DNA from 2 places in the Streptomyces rishiriensis genome. Region 1 is predicted to be linked to the other one. Evidence: predicted binding sites of a transcription regulator. Region 1 holds the regulator's gene; the other holds the start of a gene.
What was found. The regulator HrcA, encoded in region 1, represses chaperone genes, less so after heat shock. The targets are predictions, from matches to a motif close to TTNGCACTCNGNNNNNCNGAGTGCNAA.
Positions count from the first base shown of each region.

Region 2: the regulator HrcA is predicted to act here: its motif matches at 4,205-4,231, upstream of groES (co-chaperone GroES).

Region 1 covers NZ_JAUSWV010000002.1:2,918,407-2,926,449, forward strand. Annotated here, with positions in the region: gene QF030_RS15470 (nitronate monooxygenase) at 1-866, opposite strand, end outside; gene dnaJ (molecular chaperone DnaJ) at 1,069-2,202, opposite strand; gene hrcA (heat-inducible transcriptional repressor HrcA) at 2,203-3,219, opposite strand; gene QF030_RS15485 (MBL fold metallo-hydrolase) at 3,379-4,122, shown strand; gene QF030_RS15490 (DUF3097 domain-containing protein) at 4,165-4,968, shown strand; gene hemW (radical SAM family heme chaperone HemW) at 5,236-6,468, opposite strand; gene QF030_RS15500 (Dyp-type peroxidase) at 6,678-7,769, opposite strand; gene QF030_RS15505 (SpoIIE family protein phosphatase) at 8,008-8,043, opposite strand, start outside.
Region 2 covers NZ_JAUSWV010000002.1:5,150,758-5,158,800, forward strand. Annotated here, with positions in the region: gene QF030_RS25565 (cell wall-binding repeat-containing protein) at 1-866, shown strand, start outside; gene QF030_RS25570 (class I SAM-dependent methyltransferase) at 844-2,040, opposite strand; gene QF030_RS25575 (polysaccharide deacetylase family protein) at 2,181-3,170, shown strand; gene QF030_RS25580 (polysaccharide deacetylase family protein) at 3,167-3,991, shown strand; gene groES (co-chaperone GroES) at 4,377-4,685, shown strand; gene groL (chaperonin GroEL) at 4,797-6,422, shown strand; gene QF030_RS25595 (ester cyclase) at 6,526-7,233, opposite strand; gene QF030_RS25600 (SDR family NAD(P)-dependent oxidoreductase) at 7,324-8,043, opposite strand, start outside.

The sequences.
Region 1 (8,043 bases):
TACGGGCCGTGCTCGCGCAGGAAGCGGTTGACCAGGCCGCGGGCCGGGCGTCCGGAGAAGGCGCGGGTCAGCTCGGTGCGCACGAAGAGAGGGTTGGTCAGCGCCTGCTTGTGCACGGCGTGCGCGCCGGACTCGGGCGTGACCAGGAACGCGGTGCCCAACTGGGCGGCGCTCGCGCCGGCCGCGAGGACGGCGGCGATCTGGCTGCCGCGCATGAGCCCGCCCGCGGCGACGATCGGCAGGTTCACGGATTCGCGGACCTGGGCGATCAGCGCGAGCAGTCCGATGCCGGAGCGGTCGTTCTCCGGGTTGTCCCTGTGGGTGCCCTGGTGGCCACCGGCCTCCACGCCCTGCACGATCACCGCGTCCGCGCCGGCCCGCTCCACCGCGCGGGCCTCCTCCGCGGTGGTCACCGTGACCAGGGTGAACGTTCCCCCGCGGCGCAGGGACTCCAGCGCCTCGATGCTCGGGATGCCGAAGTGGAAGGACACCGCCGGCACCGGGTTGTCCAGCAGCACGGCGAGCTTGGCGTCGTAGCCGTCGTCGCGGCCGCTTTCCGGGTCGCCCAGCTCGGTCTCGTACCAGGCGGCCTCACCGGCCAGCTGATGGGCGTAGACCTCGACGGCGCCCGTCTCCGCGTACTCGGGCTGCGGCATGAAGAGGTTCACGCCGAAGGGACGGGCCGTGAGGCTCCGCAGCTGCTTGATCTCCTGGTACATGCCGTCGGCCGTCTTGTACCCGGCGGCGAGGAACCCGAGCCCACCGGCCTCGCACACGGCGGCCGCGAGTCGCGGGAGGGAAACACCGCCCGCCATGGGGGCCTGCACGATCGGATACGGGAAGAGATCGGTCAGTGCGGAGGACATGACGGCATGTTGTCACGTCCTTTGAACAAGTCCGAATCGACCCTTCCCCTGCGCACGTGCCCCCCGGTCAGCCCGTCCGGGGTGCGGGGAGGGGGCCCTTCCGGGGGCCGGAAGCGGGTGTCCGGGCGCGCAGCCCCGGGGCGGGAAAGGGAGGGGGCGACGGAGGCCGTTCAGCCCCCGTCGCCCCCTCCGTCACCGCCCGTCACCGCCCGTTGAACGCGTCCTTCAGCCGGGAGAACAACCCCTGCTGGCCGGGCTGGAACTGCCCCGTGGGCCGCTCCTCGCCCCGCAGCTTGGCCAGCTCCCGCAGCACCCGCTCCTGCTCGGGGTCGAGCTTGCTCGGCGTCTGCACCTCGACATGCACGATGAGGTCACCACGCCCCCCGCCCCGCAGATGCGTGACACCCCGGCCGTGCAGCGGGATCGACTGGCCGGACTGGGTACCGGGCCGGATGTCGACCTCCTCCAGCCCGTCCAGCGTCTCCAGCGGCACCTTGGTGCCGAGCGCCGCCGCCGTCATCGGCAGGGTCACCGTGCAGTGCAGGTCGTCGCCGCGCCGCTGGAACTGCGCGTGCGGCAGCTCGTGGATCTCCACGTACAGGTCGCCGGCGGGGCCGCCGCCGGGGCCGACCTCGCCCTCGCCCGCGAGCTGGATCCGGGTGCCGTTGTCGACACCGGCCGGGATCTTCACCGTCAGCGTGCGGCGCGAGCGCACGCGCCCGTCGCCCGCGCACTCCGGGCACGGGGTCGGCACGACGGTGCCGAAGCCCTGGCATTGCGGACACGGCCGCGAGGTCATGACCTGCCCGAGGAAGGACCGCGTCACCTGCGACACCTCGCCGCGGCCGCGGCACATGTCACACGTCTGGGCACTGGTGCCGGGAGCCGCGCCCTCGCCACTGCACGTCGTGCACACGATCGCCGTGTCGACCTGGAGGTCCTTGGTCGTGCCGAAGGCCGCCTCCTCGAGGTCGATCTCCAGCCGGATCATCGCGTCCTGGCCGCGCCGGGTGCGCGAGCGCGGACCGCGCTGCGACGCCGTACCGAAGAACGCGTCCATGATGTCGGAGAAGTTCCCGAAGCCACCGGCGCCGAAGCCGCCCGCGCCGCCGCCCGACTGCGACAGCGGGTCGCCGCCGAGGTCGTAGACCTGCTTCTTCTGCGGATCCGACAGCACCTCGTAGGCGGCGTTGATCTCCTTGAACCGCTCCTGGGTCTTCGGGTCCGGGTTGACGTCCGGGTGCAGCTCGCGCGCGAGCCGCCGGAAGGCCTTCTTGATCTCTTCCTGCGACGCATCGCGGCGCACGCCGAGAACGGCGTAGTAGTCCGTGGCCACCTACGACTCCGCCAGGATCTGTCCGACGTACCGTGCCACCGCTCGTACCGCTCCCATCGTTCCCGGGTAATCCATGCGGGTCGGTCCGACCACGCCCAGCTTGGCGACTGCTTCGCCGCCCGAACCGTAGCCGACCGACACCACCGAAGTGGAGTTGAGCCCCTCATAGGCGTTCTCGTGACCGATGCGTACGGTCATGCCCGAATCCCCCGCCTCGCCAAGGAGCTTGAGGAGCACGACCTGCTCCTCCAGTGCCTCCAGGACGGGGCGGATGGTGAGGGGAAAGTCATGTCCGAAGCGGGTGAGATTGGCGGTACCGCCGATCATCAGCCGCTCCTCGTTCTCCTCGACGAGCGTCTCCAGCAGGGTGGAGAGCACCGTCGTGACCGTGCCGCGGTCCTCGGCCTCGAAGGCCTCCGGCAGATCCTCCACCAGCCGCGGCACGTCCGCGAAGCGGCGCCCCGCGACCCGGCTGTTGAGCCGGGCGCGCAGATCCGCCAGTGAGGCCTCGCCGAAGGGCGCCGGACAGTCCACCATCCGCTGCTCGACCCGCCCGGTGTCCGTGATCAGCACGAGCATCAGGCGTGCGGGCGCGAGCGAGAGAAGCTCCACGTGCCGCACGGTCGAGCGGGTCAGGGACGGGTACTGCACGACGGCGACCTGCCGGGTGAGCTGCGCGAGCAGCCGTACGGTCCTGGCCACCACGTCGTCGAGGTCGACGGCGCCGTCGAGGAAGTTCTGGATGGCCCGCCGCTCGGGCCCGGTCATCGGCTTGACGCCGGCGAGCTTGTCGACGAACAGCCGGTAGCCCTTGTCCGTGGGGATCCGCCCGGCACTGGTGTGCGGCTGGGCGATGTACCCCTCGTCCTCCAGGGCGGCCATGTCGTTGCGGACCGTCGCCGGGGACACGCCGAGGCTGTGCCGCTCGGTGAGCGCCTTCGACCCCACGGGTTCCTCGGTGCCGACGTAGTCCTGGACGATGGCGCGCAGCACCTGGAGCCTGCGTTCACTCAGCATCGCGCGCACACCTCCCGCAGTAGTCCCCAGTCCCCTGGGCGCCTCGTCTGGCACTCTTCACATCCGAGTGCCAGCGTTCCCCGGCCCAGTGTACGGCTGTGGGGTACACCCGGGGCAAGGTCGGCCCCCGGTACGGCGTCGTAGGGCTAGCGTCGCGGTATGACGGTGACTTGGGAAGAGCTCGGATGGGAGCGGGTCGCGGCCGGGGTCGGGCGGGTGCGGCTGCCGGGCTGGGACTGCACGGCGGGGCTGGTCGTCGGGGCGGGCGCGGTGCTGATGATCGACGCGGGGTCGAGCCTGGCGGAGGGGGTGCGGCTGCGGGCCTGGGCCGAGGAACTCAGCGGCTCCCGTGTGACCCATCTCGCTCTCACCCACCCCCACTTCGACCATGTGTTCGGGGCTGCCGCCTTCGCGGGCGCGGAGGTCTTCGGGGCGGTGGGGGTGGACACCGTGGCGGCCGAGGAGCTGCGGGCGGACGCGGTGCGCAACGGTCTCGACGAGACGGCGGCGACGGAGGCCGCGGACACTCTCGTCCGGCCCCGGCACCTCGTCTCCGGCGAGTGGACCCTTGACCTGGGCGACGGCCGGCAGGTCCTGCTGGCGAACGTCGGACCCGGTCACACCGCCCACGACCTGGTGGTTCTGGTCCCGGGGACTTCCGGTGGCCCCGGCGTGCCGGACTCCCCCGAGACGGTGTTCTGCGGCGACCTGGTCGAGGAGTCCGGCGAGCCCCAGGCCGGCCACGACGCCGTGCCGTCCCAATGGCCCGCCGCCCTCGACCGCCTCCTCGAACTCGGCGGCGAGGACGCGGTGTACGTGCCCGGTCACGGAGCGGTGGTGGACGCGGCGTTCGTACGGGCGCAACGGGACGCGCTGGCGGCCCGTTTCGGCGTGTCGCCCTGATCGTGTGTCCCCCGGCCCGCCGCTTCTCCTATCGTCATCCGAATGCGCCAGTACTCCGCCGACCTGACCCCTCCCTGGAAGAAGCCGAAGCCGGTACCCGAGGTCCCGGCCGAGCCCGGGCTGGTGGTGGAGGAGCCCGGCACCGGGTTCTGCGGCGCGGTGATCCGCTGCGAGGCGGGCACGGTGACCCTGGAGGACCGCTTCGGCAAGCACCGGGTGTTCCCGCTGGAGCCGCGCGGCTTCCTGCTGGAGGGCAGGGTCGTGACCCTCGTGCGGCCGGCCTCCGCGGGCCCGGCGCGCCCCACCCGTACCGCCTCCGGTTCGGTCGCCGTCCCCGGCGCACGCGCGCGGGTCGCCCGAGCCGGCCGGATCTACGTCGAGGGCCGGCACGACGCCGAGCTGGTCGAGAAGGTGTGGGGCGACGACCTGCGCGTCGAGGGTGTGGTCGTGGAGTACCTGGAGGGCGTGGACGACCTGCCGTCGATCGTCGCCGAGTTCGCGCCGGGCCCCGACGCGAGGCTGGGCGTCCTGGTGGACCACCTCCTCCCCGGCACGAAGGAGTGGCGCATCGCCCGCTCGGTCACGAGCGAGCACGCCCTGGTCGTCGGCCACCCGTACATCGACATCTGGGAAGCCGTGAAGCCGTCGGCTGTCGGGATCGAATCCTGGCCCCGGGTACCGCACGGCCAGGACTGGAAGACGGGCGTGTGCCGCGCCCTGGGCTGGCCGGAGAACACCGGGGCGGTCTGGCAGGCGATCCTGAAGCGGGTGGGTTCCTACAAGGACCTCGAGCCGGAGCTGCTGGGCCGGGTCGAGGAACTGATCGACTTCGTGACCGCACCCTGAGCCGCACGGCTCCCGACCCCGGCTCTCCGGTATCCCGGCCCCGGCTTCCGGCTCCGGCTTCCCGCCCTCCGGCCCCGCCCGCCGGCCCTGACTTCCGGCTCTCCGGCATCCCGGCCCCAGCTTGCGGCTTCCCGCCCTCCGGCCCCGGCTTCCGGCTCCGGCTCTCCGGCATCCCGGCCCCGGCTTCCGGCTCCGCTACCCGCCCTCCGGCCCCGGCTCCCCGGCTCCCCGCTCCCCGCTCCCCGCTCCCCGCTCCCCGCTCCCCGCTCAGTCCACCAGGTCCCGCACCACCGCGTCCGCCAGCAGTCGCCCGCGCAGGGTGAGCACGGCCCGCCCCTCGTCGTAGGGGCCCCTGTCGAGCAGCCCGTCGGCCAGGGCCCTGCGCGACGCCGCGAGCCCGTCCGGCCGCAGCAGGTCCAGCGGTACGCCCTCCCGCAGCCGCAGCTCCAGCAGGATCCGCTCCACCCGGCGGTCCTCGGCCGGCAGCAGCTCCCGTCCGGCACCCGGCGACCGCCCCGCCGCGAGCGCCGCCGCGTACGCACCCGGGTGCTTGACGTTCCACCAGCGGACGCCGCCCACGTGCGAGTGCGCTCCCGGGCCCGCGCCCCACCAGTCGGCGCCGCGCCAGTACAGCTCGTTGTGCAGGCAGCGGGCCGCCTCGGAGGTGGCCCAGTTGGACACCTCGTACCACTCGTAGCCCGCCGCGGCGAGAGTCTCCTCGGCGATCAGGTAGCGGTCGGCGTGGACGTCGTCGTCGGTCATCGGGACCTCGCCCCGGCGGATCCGGCGGGCGAGCTGGGTGCCCTCCTCGACGATCAGGGCGTACGCCGAGACATGGTCGGGGCCGGCGCCCAGGGCGGCGTCAAGCGAGGCCCGCCAGTCGTCGTCCGACTCGCCCGGGGTGCCGTAGATCAGGTCCAGGTTGACGTGGTCGAAGCCCGCCGCCCGCGCCTCCGCCACACAACGCTCGGGGCGGCCGGGGGTGTGCGTGCGGTCGAGCACCTTCAGCACGTGCTGCCGGGCGCTCTGCATGCCGAAGGAGATCCGGTTGAAGCCGCCCTGGCGGAGCGTGGCCAGGTAGGCGGGGTCGACGGACTCCGGGTTCGCCTCGGTCGTCACCTCCGCGTCCGCCGCCAGCCCGAACTCGTCGCGGATCGCGGCCAGCATCCGTACGAGGTCGGAGGCGGCCAGCAGGGTGGGCGTGCCCCCGCCGACGAAGACCGTGCGGACCTCGCGCGGGTCGTCGCCGAGAACCTTGCGGGCCAGGCGGACCTCGTCGATCAGGGTGTCGGCGTAGTTCTCGCGGGAGGCGAGCACCCCGCCGGTGCCGCGCAGCTCGGTGGCGGTGTAGGTGTTGAAGTCGCAGTAGCCGCAGCGGGTCGCGCAGTACGGCACATGCAGATAGAACCCGAGGGGGCGGTCGGCGGCGCCGGCGAGCGCGTGCGCGGGAAGCGCGCCGTCGTCGGGAACCGGTTCACCGTCGGGAAGTGCGGAAGGCATGTCGCCCATTGTCCCGTACGTCCACGCCTACCCGGGATCCCCGGCCACCCCCACCCGGAACACCGGCGTCCGGCCCACCCCACCGGCCTCGGTACGGATACGGACGACGGACGCCGCCCACCGGACGCCGGAGTCCGCACGCCGCACGCCGCACGCCGGGCGACGGGCGACGGGCGACGGACGCCGGGCGACGGACGCCGGGCCGGCGTTCAGTCCAGGAGGTCCGCTCCCAGTGGCCGTCCCGTGCGCGCGCCCGGCAGGACGTACGCCACCGCCGAGCCCCGCGCCTCGGTGAATCCGCTCAGCTCGTCCTGAGCCGCCATCCGGCGCTGCACCCGTACGAACAGCGCCGGGTCCCGCATGAACGCGAGGAACAGCAGGCCCTGGTCGGCGGGCCCGTCGGCGTAGGAGTAACCGCGACGCAGCATCCGGGCCCCCGAATCGAGGCGGGGGCTCACGGCCCGGACATGGGAGCGCGGCGGGGCGGCGGCCTCGGGCCCTGCGGCCGACCGACCACCGTCCAGCGGACCACCGGTCGAGCGGCTGCGGCCGATGATCTCCTCCTGGCGGTGCACGGCGAGCCGCGCGAAGTCCTCGATGCGCAGACGGACTCGTCGTACGACGAGGTAGGTGGCGTTGCCCGACCACACCCAGCGCTCGCACTCCTCGGGGGTGGGGTTGGCGGGCCCGTCCTTGAAGCCGAGCAGATTGCGCGGGGTGGTGTCGCCGTCGGGAGACGGCGGCAGAAAGCCGTCCTGCCGCCAGCGCGGATACAGGGTCTCCCCGGCCAGCCGGGTCAGGGTCGCGGCGATCCCCTCGGTCGCGTCGGCGCTGTCGGCGCAGAGCTGCACCAGCAGATCGCCGCCGCAGCGGTCGGCGTCGAGGCGGTCACCGGTGAAGGCGGGCAGGTTCCGCAGGGCGGCCGGGGCCCGCAGGCCCAGACGCGCCGGGAGGGCGGGGCCGATCCCGAGGGTCGCGGTGAGGCGGGCGGCGCGCGAGCTGTCCGACCCCAGCGTCTCGGCGAGGGCGTGCGTCCAGGCCCCGAGCACTGCCTTCAGCGCACGCGCGCCCGCCGCGCCGCGCAGGGCGGGGTCGAGGTCGTACGCCAGGAGCAGCACGGTGGCCTGCCTCGGGGTCGTCACCCCGGCCTGGCGCGGGCCGTGGAAGCCGGGCCCACGGGCGTCCTCGGGCGGATCGGCGTCGCGGGCACAGGCGGTCACGGTCAACCCGACCCCCGCGCCGGCGATCAGGACGCGCCGGCGTGTGGGCGCTTCGGATACGGCATTCGTCGCCTCAGGCACGAACCGGACGATACATCCGCAAACCCGACCCCCCGGTTTCCCCCGCCCCACCCGACGCCCCCAGCCCCCGCCTGGCCGCTCCGCTCCCTCCAGCCCACCCCGACGACGAGCCCCTGGGCGGGAGGCCCCCTGCGGGGCCAGGAGCACCGCCCCCGGCCCCAAGACGGCCCCCGGGGAGGCCCCGCCCCAAGCGGAAGGCCGACGTCGCGGTGCGACCCGGCAGCCGGTAGGTGCGGGGCTACTCCGCCTGGAGTACCAGCAGGGCCAGGTCGTC
Region 2 (8,043 bases), 2.2 Mb from region 1:
ACCTGGTCGGCAGCACGTCCGTACTCGACAACACGGTCCTCAGCCAGGTGAAGGCGCTCGGCTACGTCCCCGTGCGACTGACCGGCGCGGACCGTTACGCGACCTCGGTGATGGTGACCAGAACCATCACCTCCGCCCCGAAGTACGTCTTCCTGGCCGGCGGCACCGAGTACCGGGCGGCCCTCTCGGCGGCGGCCGCGGCCGGCTCCGACGGCGCCGCGAGCGCGGGCGGTGTCGTGCTCACCAACGGCAACAAGCTGACGGCGTCGGTGCAGTCGTACCTCAACAGCCTGAACCCGGACAAGACCATGATCATCACGGTCGGTTCGGCGGCGAAGTACGCCCTCACCCACTCGAGCTTCTCGCACTGGCCTTCGACGTACTCGTACTACCCGATCTCGGGCACCACGGACCCGTCGATCTCGGTGGCCATCGCCCTGTTCTGGTGGTCCGCGCCGAGCCAGACCGGCCTCGCCTACTCCGGATCCTGGCGCGACGGCGTGTCGGCGGCCTCGGCGATGAACGTCTTCGGGCCGCTGCTGTGGACCACCAGCGCCGCCGCTCCGTCGGCCGAACTCACCAGCTACTTCCAGCGTGAGACGGCCAGCGTCCACTTCACGGCGGCCTTCGGGATCAACAGCTCGATCTCCCCGGCCGCGCTGAACACCGTGGGTGCCACGATGGGCGCGGGCAGCGCCTACGTCGACTACCACCCGTACTTCAACGGCGTCATCCCGCCGAGCACCTCGGCGAGCGCCTTCGCCGCGCGCACCGACGGCGACGCCTCGGTCACCACCGTGCAGCGTCCCGGCGCGGTCGGCGCCCAGCCGAACGCGGCATCGCTCAAGACGCTCCACCGGCAGTAACGGCCGACCCGGCGGGGGCCCCGACGAGCATCGTCGGCGCCCCCGCCACCCGGGTCAGGAACACGGTCGCTGAGTTCGGCCCCTGACCCTTGGGCAGGACCTTCCTGCGCAGCTCCTCCGGCTCGACCGCCGATCCCCGCTTCTTCACGGTCAGGATTCCGACCCCCCGCTCCCGCAGCAGCGCCTTCAGCCGCTTCACGCTGAACGGGAGCCGATCGGTGATCTCGTAGGCGGTGGCGTACGGGGTCGGGCGCAGGGTGTCGGCGGTGACGTAGGCGATGGTCCCGTCGATCAGACCGCCGTCGAGGTCCCGGGCCACGTCGGCGACCAGATGGGCGCGGATGACGGCGCCGTCGGGCTCGTACAGATACCGCCCGACCGGCCGGACGTCCGGGTCGGGCAGCCCGGCGCCCAGCAGCGTCCGCGGCCCCGGGAGGAGGGTGGCCCGCACGGCCCCCGGCTCGGTGCCGAACCACAGCACCGCCTCCTTCACGTCCCCGCCGTCCGAGATCCACTCGGCCTCGGCCTCCGCCGGGATCGCCTCGTGCGGCACACCGGGCGCGATCTTCAGGGCGGCGCGCGGGGCGGCGAGGGCGGCGCCGACCGCCCACGACAGGGGAGGGGAGTACGCCTCGGGATCGAAGATGCGCCCGCGGCCTCCCCGGCGCGCCGGGTCGACGAACACGGCGTCGTAGCCCGCGGTGTCCACCTCGGTGACGTCCGCCTCCCGCACCTCGATCAGCGCGCCCAGTCCCAGCGCCTCGGCGTTCGCGCGCGCCACCTCCGCCGTGGCCGGGTCGCGGTCCACGGCCAGCACCCGGATTCCGGCCCGGGCGAGCGCGATCGCGTCGCCCCCGATCCCGCAGCACAGGTCGGCGACCGAGGTCACGCCGAGCGCCTTCATCCGCTCGGCCCGGTATCCGGCGACACTCGCCCGCGTCGACTGCTCCACGCCGTTCGGCGTGAAGAACATCCGCTCCGCGTCGTCGGCCCCGAACTTCGGCACCGCCCGCTGCCGCAGCCGGGCCTGGCCGATCGCCGCGGACACCAGATCGGCGGGGTGCTCGCGCCGCAGCCGGGTGGCGACGGCGAGTTCATCGGCGGGAGCCGTGTCACGCACCATGTCGAGGAGGGCACGGCCCTCGGCGGTGAGGAGGGGAGCAAGGTCGTTCACCACCTCATTGTCGACCAGCCGGGCACCGCACCCGTCACCGCCCGCGGCCGCCGGTCTCCTTGGGCCAGTCGGTGGATGGTGGGTCTGCGGCGGCGGTGTCGGATCGGGTTCCAGGGCGGCGACTGCGAGGATCCGGTGCCATGGGACCTGTCGTACAAAACGATGACAAGCGCGGCTGCGCCAAGGTGCCGCGTCGGCGCGGGCCTGTGCGCGGGCGCGCGGGCGTCCGGAGCCTGATCGCCGTCCTCGCGCTGGCCACCGTCGCCTCGGGCTGCGCGGGAGGCGACGAGGGCGCCGGCCGCCCCGCCCGCCCCGCGCCGGGCCAGCAGCCCGGGAAGGCGGGGCCGCCCCCCGCGGCGCCGCCGGCCCGCGCCCTGCACTCGTACGCCGCCAGGCTCCGCGCCGCGCACCGGGCCCGGGTCGCCGCGGCGAAGCGCTGGGGCCTGAAGAAGGTCCCGTTGACACCCCCGGCGCCGCCCGCGCACAAGCCGGAGATCGCCACCCGCAAGGGCTTCGAGGTGGACGATCACGAGGAACTCGGCCTCCCGCCGGTCTTCACCACGATCCCGACCGAGGACCGGGTCGTCTTCCTCACCCTCGACGACGGCGCCGAGAAGGATCCGGCGTTCCTGCGCATGATGAGCGAGCTGAAGATCCCGTACACCGCCTTCCTCAGCGACTACCTGATCAAGGACGACTACGGCTACTTCAAGGAGATGCAGGCCCGTGGGGTGGGGCTGAACAATCACACCCTGCACCACCCCTACCTGCCCGCCCTCTCCTACAGCCGCCAGAAGCGCGAGATCTGCGGCATGCAGAGCGTGATCGAGAAGCGCTACGGCAAACGCCCCGCCCTCTTCCGGCCGCCCTTCGGCAACTACGACCAGGACACCCTGCGCGCCGCGAAGACCTGCGGCGTGCGCTACGCCCCGCTCTGGGCCGAGGAGGTCTTCGTCGACCACTGGGAGTACCGGGAGTGGGACCAGGACCTCCACCCCGGGGACATCGTGCTGAGCCACTTCCGCGGCCGCGGCGACTGGAAGGGCACGATGCCCGACATGGTCCGCCGGTTCCTGAACAAGGTCACGGCGAAGGGGTACGCGGTGGCGCGACTGGAGGACTACCTGTGAGGACGCGGGGGCTGCCGGCCGTACTGCTGATCCTGACGACCCTCACGACACTCGCGAGCCTGGCGGGCTGCGCCCAGTCCGTCGACCCGATCGAGCGGCTCGGCAAGAAGGCCGCCGCCCGGGTCCGCCCGCACGGCCCGGCCGGACAGGACGCCTACCGCCGCTGGGGCCTGACGGCGCCCCTGCCGCCCGCGCCGCGCCGTCCCGCCCGCTCCCTGGCGGGCAGTCCGGGAGCGGCCCTCCCGCCCGTCGTCGACCAGGTCCCGACCGCCGACCGGGTCGTCTTCCTCACCTACGACGACGGCGCCGAACGCGACCCCCGTTTCGTCGACATGGTCCGCGAGCTGCGCCTCCCGGTGAGCATGTTCCTCACGGACAGCGTGGTCGGCCCTGGTTACGCCCACTTCGCCCGGCTCCGGTCCGTCGGCGCGAACATCCAGAACCACACCCTGGACCACCCGGCCCTGCGCGGCCTGCCCTACGCCGGCCAGCGCGCCGAGATCTGCGGCCAGCAGGACAAGCTCCGCGCCCGCTTCGGCCTGCGCCCCCGCCTCTTCCGCCCGCCCTACGGCATCTACGACACCACCACCCGACGCGCCGCCGCCGACTGCGGCATCGCGGCCATCGTCCTGTGGCGCGCCTCGATGGGGTCCACCGACCTCACGTACTCCCACGGCCCGCACCGCCTGCACCCGGGCGACGTCATCGCCGTGGCCCCGGACGAGTCGACGGGCCCGGGCCTACGGGAACGGACGACGCGCCTGCTGCGACGGGTACAGGAGCAGGGCCTGACGGTGGGCCGCTTGGAGGACTACGTCTGAGAGCCCTCCCCGCCCCCGAGCGGCCGGGTGTCCCTCTTCCAGCCGCCAGCCCGTCCGGCGTTCGAGGACGAGGACGAGGACGACGACGAGGACGAGGCCCATCGGGGCCGGCAGCGGGGGGCCCGGGGGCGGCAGCACCCGGTGACGTGCACACCGGCACCGGCCGGCGGAGGCCACTCAGGCCCACCGAAAACCGGCCGACGCGCCGCCGCATTGGCACTCCGCTTGACCGAGTGCTAATCGCAGTCATAGTCTCAGTGCTGGCACTCCCCCCTGGAGAGTGCCAACACGCGACGGGCAGGTCCGGCACCCGCGACGACGGATCCACCTGGTCGCCACCTCAGACAGTTAGCCCCGTGAGATCTCCGAAGGGGGAGGTCGGATCGTGACGACCACCAGCTCCAAGGTTGCCATCAAGCCGCTCGAGGACCGCATTGTGGTCCAGCCGCTCGACGCCGAGCAGACCACGGCCTCTGGCCTGGTCATCCCGGACACCGCGAAGGAGAAGCCCCAGGAGGGTGCTGTCCTCGCGGTGGGCCCGGGTCGCTTCGAGAACGGCGAGCGCCTGCCGCTCGACGTCAAGGTCGGCGACGTTGTCCTGTACAGCAAGTACGGCGGCACCGAAGTGAAGTACAACGGCGAGGAGTACCTCGTCCTCTCGGCTCGCGACGTGCTCGCGATCATCGAGAAGTAATTCACCCAGTTTTGCAGTGAACTGCGCTCCTGGCCCCGCGACTTTGTGAAGCCGGGTGCTGGGGGCGCAGTTCGTTTCTCCCACGTTTTCCGAGAGGGCTGAACCGCTCCCATGGCGAAGATCCTGAAGTTCGACGAGGACGCCCGTCGCGCCCTCGAGCGCGGCGTCAACAAGCTTGCCGACACGGTCAAGGTGACGATCGGCCCCAAGGGCCGCAATGTCGTCATCGACAAGAAGTTCGGCGCCCCCACCATCACCAACGACGGTGTCACGATCGCCCGCGAGGTCGAGCTCGACGACCCGTACGAGAACCTCGGTGCCCAGCTGGTGAAGGAGGTGGCGACCAAGACCAACGACATCGCGGGTGACGGTACGACCACCGCCACCGTGCTCGCCCAGGCGCTCGTACGCGAGGGTCTGAGGAACGTCGCCGCGGGCGCCTCCCCGGCCGCCCTGAAGAAGGGCATCGACGCCGCCGTCAGGGCCATCTCCGACGAGCTGCTGGCCACCGCCCGCCCGATCGAAGAGAAGTCCGACATCGCCGCCGTCGCCGCGCTGTCCGCCCAGGACCAGCAGGTCGGCGAGCTCATCGCCGAGGCGATGGACAAGGTCGGCAAGGACGGTGTCATCACCGTCGAGGAGTCCAACACCTTCGGTCTGGAGCTGGACTTCACCGAGGGCATGGCCTTCGACAAGGGCTACCTGTCGCCGTACTTCGTGACGGACCAGGAGCGCATGGAGGCCGTCCTCGAGGACCCCTACATCCTCATCAACCAGGGCAAGATCTCCTCGATCGCCGACCTGCTGCCGCTGCTGGAGAAGGTCATCCAGACCAACTCCTCCCGCCCGCTGCTGATCATCGCCGAGGACCTCGAGGGCGAGGCCCTGTCGACCCTGGTCGTGAACAAGATCCGCGGCACCTTCAACGCGGTCGCCGTGAAGGCCCCCGGCTTCGGTGACCGTCGCAAGGCGATGCTCCAGGACCTGGCCGTCCTCACCGGCGCCACCGTCATCTCCGAAGAGGTCGGCCTCAAGCTCGACCAGGTCGGCGTCGACGTGCTCGGCTCCGCCCGCCGCGTCACCGTCACCAAGGACGACACCACGGTCGTCGACGGTGCCGGCGACTCCTCCGAGGTCCAGGGCCGGGTCGGCCAGATCAAGGCCGAGATCGAGAACACCGACTCCGACTGGGACCGCGAGAAGCTCCAGGAGCGCCTCGCGAAGCTGGCCGGCGGCGTGTGCGTGATCAAGGTCGGCGCCGCCACCGAGGTGGAGCTGAAGGAGAAGAAGCACCGCCTGGAGGACGCCATCTCCGCGACCCGCGCCGCGGTCGAGGAGGGCATCGTCTCCGGTGGTGGCTCCGCGCTCGTCCACGCCGCCAAGGTGCTGGAGGGCGGCCTCGGCAAGACCGGCGACGAGGCGACCGGTGTCGCCGTCGTCCGCCGCGCCGTCGTCGAGCCGCTGCGCTGGATCGCCGAGAACGCGGGCCTCGAGGGCTACGTCATCACCTCCAAGGTCGCCGAGCTCGACAAGGGCCAGGGCTTCAACGCCGCGACCGGCGAGTACGGCGACCTGGTCAAGGCCGGCGTCATCGACCCGGTCAAGGTCACCCGCTCCGCCCTGGAGAACGCCGCCTCCATCGCCTCCCTCCTCCTGACGACCGAGACCCTGGTCGTCGAGAAGAAGGAAGAGGAAGAGCCGGCCGCCGCGGGCCACAGCCACGGCCACTCCCACTGACGTAGTACGTCGGTACGACCCGGGCCGGTAGGCACTGACCCAGGTCGCGAGCACGGCAGAGGCCCGGCACCCCATGGACAAGGGGCGCCGGGCCTCTGCGTCCCTACTGCTCCAGCGCGTCCAGCGCCCCCAGTTGCTCCATCAGTCCCAGCAGGTCGTACTCCCACCAGGCCTCGACGATCTTCCCGTCCTCCCTGCACCGGAAGATGGTCATGCCGGTCATGGTGACTTGCTTTCCGGTGGCCGGGAGCCCCATGAAGTCGCCCCTGTGGGTGCCGCGCCAGGTCCACCGGTTGCAGACGCGGTCGCCCTGCTCGATCTGGTCGTCGACGGAGAAGGCGAAGTCGAAGCCGCTCCGCCACATCCCGACGTCCCGGCGCATCGCGTCCATTCCCACGGTGTCCTGCTCGTTGGCGGGATTGTGGTCGCGATACTCCTCGGCCATCAGCCCGTCCAGCGGCGGCAGTTCACCCCGCATGCCGACCGTCTCGAAGAACCGCCGCGCCGTCGCGGCGTACAGCTGCTCGTCCCGTACGACGTCGAGGTCCGTGAACGTCGGCATCTCGTCGCACAGGGCCACCAGCTCCCGGAAGACCTTGTCGGTCTCCGGAAGGTTCGAGTTCCGCATCGCCTCCTCGTACGAAGGGAACTCCACGATCTCGATGAAGTGCGACGCGTCCGAGCGGTCCTTGCCGACCACCGCGTGCGTCGCGGTCCGCTTGCCCCTGGTCTGTTCGACCCAGGTGTCCATCAGCCGGTCCATCTCGTCGAACCGGCTGGTCTTGCAGTCGATGAGCTGTACGAACGTCATGCCGCCGCCTCCGGCCCCCCTGGGTCCGGTCTCCCGTCACGCCCATTTTCCCACCGGAGCGCCGACGTCACCCGTCCGCCGCCGAGGCCGCTACTGGGGCCCGTACTTCCGGCCGGTCCGCGAGCTGATCCCGCCCAGCAGCGAGCGGGGCGTCACCTTCACCAGGCCCATCAGCGCCTTGTAGCGCGGGTCCGGGATCGACAGCGACTTCCCGCGGGCCAGGTCGTGCAGCGCCGCCGCGACCAGCTTGTCCGCGTCCAGCCACATCCAGCCCGGAATGTTGTCCGTGCCCATCCCGGCCCGCTCGTGGAACTCGGTGCGCACGAACCCGGGGCACAGGGCCATCAGCCGCACCCCGCTGCCCGCCAGGTCCTTGGCCGCTCCCTGGGTGAACTGCACGACCCACGCCTTGGACGCCCCGTACGTCCCGCGCGGCACGAAGGCCGCCACCGAGGCCACGTTGACGACACCCCCGCGCCCGCGCTCGCGCATCGCCGCCGTCGCCGCGGAGGTCAGCCGCAGCACCGCCTCGCAGTGCACCTTGAGCATCCTGAGCTCGTCCGCCATGGACACGTCGAGGTAGCGGCCCTTGTTGCCGAAGCCGGCGTTGTTGATCAGCAGATCGACGGGGTTCTTGCGGTCGCCGAGCCGGGCGGCCACCGCCTCGATGCCCTCGTCCGTGGCGAGGTCGGCCGTCAGCACCTCAGCCTCGATGCCGTGCCGGTCGTGCAACTCGGTCGCCTGCTCGCGCAGCCGCTTGATGTCCCGTGCCACGAGGACGAGATCATGTCCGTCCGAGGCCAGTCTGCG